DNA from 2 places in the Streptomyces sp. NPDC017940 genome. Region 1 is predicted to be linked to the other one. Evidence: predicted binding sites of a transcription regulator. Region 1 holds the regulator's gene; the other holds the start of a gene.
What was found. Region 1 encodes HrcA, which represses chaperone genes, less so after heat shock. Its sites were predicted from a motif close to TTNGCACTCNGNNNNNCNGAGTGCNAA; they were not measured.

Region 1 (4,193 bases):
GAGCTGGTTGCGGTAGACCTCCACCGCGGCGGGGTCGGCGTACTCGGGCTGCGGCATGAACAGGTTCACGCCGAACGGCCGCGCCGTCAGGCCGCGCACCTGTTTGATCTCCTGGTACATGCCGTCGGCGGTTTTGTACCCGGCGGCGAGACACCCGAGCCCCCCGGCCTCGGAGACGGCCGCCACCAGCTGCGGCGTCGAGGCCCCGCCCGCCATCGGGGCCTGCACGATCGGACAGCGACAGAGATCGTTGAACGCGGAGGACATACCGGCATCGTGCCACGTCTGGCGGGGGCGCCTTGTGCGGGGGCTGGCCGGGGGCCCTCTGCGGTTGGGTGCGCCGTGCCGGCGGCGTGCGTACCGCTCCGGCGGCGTGCGTACCGCTCCGGCGGCGTGCGTACCGTCCCGCCGCTTCGCGGCGGGTTCTCCCACCCACCCACCCATGATCCCCGGGGCGGCTTGATCCCGGGGCGGGCGTGATCTCCGGCGCGGGCATGATCCCCGGGGCGGGGGTGATCCCCGGGGCGGGGGTGATCCCGGCGCGGGCGTGATCCCCGGCGCGGGCCCCGACCGCTCTGCCCCCCGGCTGTGGGCAGCTGGTCCGCCAGGGGTGGAACGGTGGGCGCAGCCCACGGTGTACGGGACCGTCAAAGCGGGGGAAAGCGGAACGGCCCGGGGTGAGATCACCCCGGGCCGTCCGCTCAAGGCGTCACCGCCCGTTGAACGCGTCCTTCAGGCGCGAGAACAACCCCTGCTGCCCGGGCTGGAACTGCCCGGTGGGCCGTTCCTCCCCGCGCAGCTGCGCGAGCTCCCGCAGCAACCGCTCCTGCTCGGGATCGAGCTTGCTCGGCGTGAGCACCTCGACGTGCACGATTAGGTCACCGCGCCCGCCACCGCGCAAGTGCGTCACACCCCGCCCGTGCAACGGGATCGACTGCCCCGACTGCGTACCCGGACGGATGTCCACTTCCTCGGTGCCGTCGAGCGTCTCGAGCGGCACCTTCGTACCGAGCGCCGCAGCCGTCATCGGGAGCGTGACGGTGCAGTGCAGATCGTCCCCGCGCCGCTGGAACGTGGGGTGCGGCAGCTCGTGGATCTCCACGTACAGGTCACCGGCGGGACCACCGCCGGGGCCCACCTCGCCCTCACCGGCGAGCTGGATCCGCGTGCCGTTGTCGACACCGGCGGGGATCTTCACGGTGAGCGTGCGCCGCGACCGCACCCGTCCGTCGCCCGCGCACTCGGGGCACGGCGTGGGCACCACGGTCCCGAAGCCCTGGCACTGCGGACACGGGCGGGAGGTCATGACCTGGCCGAGGAAGGACCGCGTGACCTGGGACACCTCGCCGCGACCGCGGCACATGTCACAGGTCTGGGCGGAGGTACCGGGCGCGGCACCCTCACCGGAACAGGTCGTACAGACCACCGCCGTGTCGACCTGGAGGTCCTTGGTGGTGCCGAAGGCCGCCTCGTCGAGGTCGATCTTCAGGCGGATCATGGCGTCCTGCCCGCGCCGCGTCCGCGACCTCGGGCCGCGCTGCGACGCCGTACCGAAGAACGCGTCCATGATGTCGGAGAAGTTGCCGAAGCCACCCGCTCCGAAGCCGCCTGCCCCGCCGGCACCGCCGGACTGGGACAGCGGGTCGCCGCCGAGGTCGTAGACCTGCTTCTTCTGCGGGTCCGACAACACCTCGTACGCGGCGTTGATCTCCTTGAAGCGCTCCTGCGTCTTCGGATCGGGGTTGACGTCCGGATGCAGCTCGCGGGCGAGCCGCCGGAATGCCTTCTTGATGTCGTCCTGGGAAGCGTCGCGGCGCACGCCGAGTACGGCGTAGTAGTCCGTGGCCACTTACGACTCCGCCAGGATCTGTCCGACGTAACGTGCCACTGCGCGTACTGCTCCCATCGTTCCCGGATAGTCCATGCGGGTCGGTCCGACCACGCCCAGCTTGGCCACTGCCTCGCTCCCCGAACCGTAGCCGACGGAGACCACCGACGTGGAGCTGAGCCCCTCGTGGGCGTTCTCATGCCCGATCTTGACCGTCATGCCCGAATCGGTCGCCTCACCAAGCAACTTGAGGAGGACGACCTGCTCCTCAAGGGCCTCGAGCACCGGCCTGATGGTGAGGGGAAAGTCATGTCCGAAGCGGGTGAGATTGGCCGTACCGCCGATCATCAGCCGCTCCTCGGTCTCCTCGACCAGCGTTTCGAGGAGCGTGGACAGGACCGTGGCCACCGTGCCCCGGTCGTCCTTGTCGAAGGACTCGGTGAGGTCCTGCACCAGCTGCGGCACGTCGGAGAAGCGGCGGCCCGCGACCCGGCTGTTGAGCCGTGCCCGCAGATCGGCGAGCGAGGACTCACCGAACGGCGCCGGGCAGTCGATCATGCGCTGCTCGACCCGTCCCGTGTCCGTGATCAGGACCAGCATCAGCCGGGCGGGAGCCAGTGAGAGCAACTCCACATGCCGCACCGTGGAGCGGGTCAGGGACGGATACTGCACCACCGCGACCTGCCGGGTCAGCTGCGCGAGCAGCCGCACCGTGCGTCCCACCACGTCGTCGAGGTCCACCGCGCCGTCCAGGAAGTTCTGGATCGCGCGGCGCTCCGGCGCCGTCATCGGCTTCACACCGGCGAGGCGGTCCACGAACAGGCGGTAGCCCTTGTCGGTCGGGATGCGTCCGGCACTGGTGTGCGGCTGGGCGATGAACCCTTCCTCCTCGAGCGCGGCCATGTCGTTGCGGACCGTGGCCGGGGAGACGCCGAGGCGGTGGCGCTCGGTGAGCGCCTTGGAGCCGACGGGCTCCTCCGTGCCGACGTAGTCGTGGACGATGGCGCGCAGCACTTCGAGCCTGCGTTCACTGAGCATCGCGCACACCTCCACCTGTCGTCCCGCGCCCTGAGCCCCCGCGGCGGCCCCTCACCCTGGCACTCACCCGCGGGGAGTGCCAGCCTTCGACGAATCAGTGTACGGCCGACGGGTACAGACCCGGCAAGGGCCGACGCCCTGTCGTGCCGGAGGGCGGCCGCCGCGGGGCCCCCGCGGCCCGCCGTGGCCCCTGGCGTTAGCGTCGTGCCATGGACACCTGCCCGCCCGCCCCGGCCGTGACCCCTGCCTGGGCGGAATCCGGCTGGGAACGGCTCACCGCGCGCGTGGGGCGGTGCCGCCTTCCCGTGTGGGACTGCACCGCCGGGCTCGTCGCCGGCACCGACGCCGCCCTGATGATCGAGGCGGGGGCGAGCCTGCGCGAGGGCTCCCGGCTGCGCACCGGGGCCCGGCACCTGCTCGGCGGCGACCGCCGCGTCACCCATCTCGCGCTCACCCACCCCCACTTCGACCACGTCCTCGGCGCGGCGGCGTTCGCGGGCGTCGAGGTGTTCGGTGCCGTCGGCGTCGACACCGTCCTCGGCGCCGGACGCGACGCCCTGCGCGCCGACGCCGTCGCCCACGGCCTCGACCCGGCCGCCGCCGCCGAGGCCGCCGACCTGCTCGTCCGCCCCCGGCACCTGGTCGCCGGGGAGCGGACGCTCGACCTCGGCGGCGGCACCCGGGTGCTGCTCGCCGCCGTCGGCCCCGGGCACACCGCGCACGACCTGGCCGTGCTCGTGCCCGGCGGCCCCGGTGAGCCCGGCGTCGTCTTCTGCGGCGACCTGGTCGAGGAGTCCGGCGAGCCGCAGGCCGGGCCCGACGCCGTGCCCGCGCGGTGGCCCGCCGCCCTGGACCGGCTGCTCGACCTGGGCGGCTCCGACGCCGTGTACGTGCCGGGGCACGGGGCCGTCGTCGACGCCGCCTTCGTCCGCGCCCAACGCGACACCCTCGCCCACCGGTTCGGCGTCGCCTGACGGCATGCCATAACGTCTGGTCCATGCGCAGCTACAACCCGGACCTGACCCCGCCGTGGAAGAAGCCGAAGGCCGTCCCGGAGGTGCCCGCCGAGACCGACCTGGTCGTGGAGGAGGTCGGGACCGGCTTCTGCGGTGCGGTGATCCGCTGCGAGAAGACGGCCGAGGGGCCGACGGTCACCCTGGAGGACCGCTTCGGCAAGCACCGGGTGTTCCCGATGGTGCCGCGCGGGTTCCTTCTGGAGGGGCGCGTCGTCACCCTCGTGCGCCCGTCGGCCGTCGCCGCGCCCCGGACGCCCGCCCGCACCGCCTCCGGTTCGCTCGCCGTGCCCGGCGCGCGGGCGCGCGTGGCC
Region 2 (4,193 bases), on a different contig from region 1:
TGGGCCAGTCGGAGGAAGGTGCGCGTGCGGCGGCGGTGTCGGTGCCGTACGGGGCGGCTGAACTGCGAGGATCCGGCGCCATGCGACAAGTACGACAAAACGAACAATCGAGGAGAAAACTCTGGACGGGGGAGCCCCGCAAGGAGGAGTCCCGCTGGGAGGAACCCCGTAAGGGGGAACCCCCCAGGAGAGAGCCCCCCGCCGGGAGGCCCCGCGGGAAGGGGAAGTCCCGTAAGGGAACGCTCGCCGCCGGAGTCCTCAGCACCACCATCGTCGCCACCACGATCGTCTCAGGTTGCTCCTTCGACGGTGCCGGCCGGGGCGGCTCCGGCGCGCACGGCCAGCAGCCGGAGCTCGGCCCGCCCGCCCGCGTGCTGCGCGAGTACGCCGAGGATCTGCGGGCGAGGCAGGCCGTGCGCGCCGCCGCGGCGAAGCGCTGGGGCCTGAAGCGCACCCCGCTCCTGGCGCCCCCCGCGCCCGCCGTGAAGCCGCGCCTCACCACCCGCAAGGGCTTCGAGGTCAAGGGCCAGGCGCAGCTGCCGCCGGTGTTCACCACGATCCCGACCAAGCACAAGGTCGTCTTCCTGACGGTCGACGACGGTGCCGAGAAGAGTCCGGCGTTCCTGCGGATGATGAGCGACTTGCAGATCCCGTACACCGCCTTCCTCAGCGACTACCTGGTCAAGGAGGACTACGGCTACTTCAAGCAGATGCAGGACCGTGGCGTCGTACTGAACAACCACACGCTCAACCACCGCTACATGCCGAAGCTCTCCTACAAGAAGCAGCGGCGGGAGATCTGCGGGATGCAGGACGTCATCGAGAAGCGGTACGGCAAGCGGCCCGAGCTGTTCCGGCCGCCGTACGGGAACTACAACCGCACGACCCTGCGCGCCGCCAAGTCCTGCGGCATCAAGGCGGTGCCGCTGTGGGCCTCCGAGGGCTTCGCCGACCACATGGAGTGGCGGGAGTGGGACAAGGACCTGCACCGGGGCGACATCATCCTCACGCACTTCCGCGGGCGTGCGGACTGGAACGGCACGATGACCGACATGGTCCGCACGGTCCTGAAGAAGGCCACGGCCAAGGGGTACGCGATCGCGCGGCTGGAGGACTACTTGTGAGCAGCCCGGCGCGCGGCCGGGCGGCGGCAGCCGTCGCGGCGGGGGTGCTGGCCCCCGCCCTGCTGCTGTCCGGTTGCGCGCAGTCGGTCGACCCGATCGAGCGACTCGGCAGGAAAGCGGCCGAAAAGATGCCCTCGAAGGGGGCGGTTCCCGGCGGGGACTGCGGACGGACGGGCGCGCCCCCGCGCACGGGGCGCCCCGGCGCCGCCCCGCCGACCGCGAACCCCTCCCTCGCGGGGCCCGCCACGGAGCCCGCGCCCAGGAGACCCGCCCGGAAACAGGCCACCGATCCGGCCACACGGCCCGCCACGGAACCTGCGGCCGGGCCCGGACGTTGCCGGGAGGCGGGCTCGCCACGCCCGGCGAGAAAACCACGGGACGCGGATACGGGGCCGCGGGGCGAGGGCACGAAACGCCTGGACGACGCGGACACGAAGCCCCTGGAAGCGGTCACGAAGCCGCCGGACCGGGGTGCGGGAGCGCCGGATTCCGACCCGGAAGAAGCGGGCCGGCGGAGCGGTCCCGCTCGGCCGTGAGCCGCGTCCGTTGGCACTCCGCTTGACCGAGTGCTAATCGTCGTCCTAGTCTCGGGCCTGGCACTCCCCACCGGAGAGTGCCAACAGCGACGGGCAGGTCCGGCACCCGCGACGACGGATCGACCTGGTCGCCACCTCTAGATCAGTTAACCCCGCGAGATCTCCGAAGGGGGAGGTCGGATCGTGACGACCGCCAGCTCCAAGGTTGCCATCAAGCCGCTTGAGGACCGCATCGTGGTCCAGCCGCTCGACGCCGAGCAGACCACGGCCTCCGGCCTGGTCATTCCGGACACCGCGAAGGAGAAGCCCCAGGAGGGTGCTGTCCTCGCCGTGGGCCCGGGCCGTTTCGAGAACGGCGAGCGCCTGCCGCTCGACGTGCAGGTCGGCGACGTCGTGCTCTACAGCAAGTACGGCGGCACCGAGGTGAAGTACAACGGCGACGAGTACCTCGTCCTCTCGGCCCGCGACGTGCTCGCGATCATCGAGAAGTAATTCACCTGCTTCACCAGTTTCCGCTGTTGAGCTGCGCCCCTGGTCACCCCGCTGATTGCCGGGCGGCGAGGGGCGCAGCCCGTTGAACCCGAGTTTCCGAGAGGGCTGAACCGCTCCCATGGCGAAGATCCTGAAGTTCGACGAGGACGCCCGTCGCGCCCTCGAGCGCGGCGTCAACAAGCTTGCCGACACGGTCAAGGTGACGATCGGCCCCAAGGGCCGCAACGTCGTCATCGACAAGAAGTTCGGCGCTCCCACCATCACCAACGACGGCGTCACCATCGCCCGCGAGGTCGAGGTCGAGGACCCGTACGAGAACCTCGGCGCCCAGCTGGTGAAGGAGGTGGCGACCAAGACCAACGACATCGCTGGTGACGGCACCACCACCGCCACCGTGCTGGCCCAGGCCCTGGTCAAGGAAGGCCTGCGCAACGTCGCCGCCGGTGCCTCCCCGGCCGCCCTGAAGAAGGGCATCGACGCCGCGGTCAAGGCGGTCTCCGAGGACCTCCTCGCCACCGCCCGTCCGATCGACGACAAGTCCGACATCGCCGCCGTGGCCGGGCTCTCCGCCCAGGACCAGCAGGTCGGCGAGCTCATCGCCGAGGCGATGGACAAGGTCGGCAAGGACGGCGTCATCACCGTCGAGGAGTCCAACACCTTCGGCCTCGAGCTGGACTTCACCGAGGGCATGGCCTTCGACAAGGGCTACCTGTCGCCGTACATGGTGTCCGACCAGGAGCGTATGGAGGCCGTCCTCGACGACCCGTACATCCTGATCCACCAGGGCAAGATCGCCTCCATCCAGGACCTGCTCCCGCTCCTGGAGAAGGTCATCCAGGCCGGCTCCTCCAAGCCGCTCCTGATCATCGCCGAGGACGTCGAGGGCGAGGCCCTCTCGACCCTGGTCGTGAACAAGATCCGCGGCACCTTCAACGCCGTCGCCGTGAAGGCCCCCGGCTTCGGCGACCGCCGCAAGGCGATGCTCGGCGACATGGCCACCCTCACCGGTGCCACCGTCGTCGCCGAGGAGGTCGGCCTCAAGCTCGACCAGGTCGGTCTCGACGTGCTCGGCACCGCCCGCCGCGTGACGATCACCAAGGACGACACCACCATCGTCGACGGTGGCGGCAACTCCGGCGACGTCGAGGGCCGCGTCGCCCAGATCAAGGCCGAGATCGAGGCCACGGACTCCGACTGGGACCGCGAGAAGCTCCAGGAGCGCCTCGCGAAGCTGGCCGGCGGCGTGTGCGTCATCAAGGTCGGCGCCGCCACCGAGGTGGAGCTGAAGGAGAAGAAGCACCGTCTGGAGGACGCCATCTCCGCGACCCGCGCCGCGGTCGAGGAGGGCATCGTCTCCGGTGGTGGCTCCGCTCTGGTGCACGCCGCGAAGGTTCTCGAGGGCAACCTCGACAAGACCGGCGACGAGGCAACCGGTGTCGCGGTCGTCCGCAGCGCCGTCGTCGAGCCGCTGCGCTGGATCGCCGAGAACGCCGGCCTCGAGGGCTACGTCATCACCACGAAGGTGTCGGAGCTGGACAAGGGCTTCGGCTTCAACGCCGCGACCGGCGAGTACGTCGACCTCGTCAAGGCCGGCGTCATCGACCCGGTCAAGGTGACGCGCTCCGCCCTGGAGAACGCCGCCTCCATCGCTTCCCTGCTGCTCACGACCGAGACGCTGGTCGTCGAGAAGCCGGCCGAGGAAGAGGCCGACGGCGGGCACGGCCACGGTCACGGTCACTCGCACTGACCCGAGCCTGCGCCTGACCTGAGCGGTCGGCCGGCCCGAGTGGTCGGCCGGCCCGAGCGGTCGCTGAGGCCCGACTTCCCGTCGCGGGAGGTCGGGCCTTTCGCGTCTGCTCCGCTTCGCGTTCGCTCGGCTTCGCGTCTGCCTGGTGCTGCCGCGTCGCCGGGTGCCGGTCGTGGACCGTCCTCGCGCAGTTCCCCGCGCCCCTTCAGGGGCGGGTCCCCGCTCTGGGGTGCTACCGCGGCCCGTACTTGCGGCCCGTTCTCGACGTGACGCCCCCGAGGAGCGCCCTCGGCG

Region 2: groES (co-chaperone GroES) is a predicted target of HrcA. The motif match lies at 1,671-1,697, and genes of this name have one in related genera.

Annotation. Positions count from the first base shown of each region.
Region 1 is NZ_JBIRHJ010000001.1:540,460-544,652, reverse strand. It holds gene ACH4DX_RS02215 (nitronate monooxygenase) at 1-267, opposite strand, end outside; gene dnaJ (molecular chaperone DnaJ) at 710-1,849, opposite strand; gene hrcA (heat-inducible transcriptional repressor HrcA) at 1,850-2,866, opposite strand; gene ACH4DX_RS02200 (MBL fold metallo-hydrolase) at 3,103-3,840, shown strand; gene ACH4DX_RS02195 (DUF3097 domain-containing protein) at 3,864-4,193, shown strand, end outside.
Region 2 is NZ_JBIRHJ010000003.1:745,189-749,381, reverse strand. It holds gene ACH4DX_RS13300 (polysaccharide deacetylase family protein) at 81-1,124, shown strand; gene groES (co-chaperone GroES) at 1,844-2,152, shown strand; gene groL (chaperonin GroEL) at 2,271-3,899, shown strand; gene ACH4DX_RS13285 (SDR family NAD(P)-dependent oxidoreductase) at 4,132-4,193, opposite strand, start outside.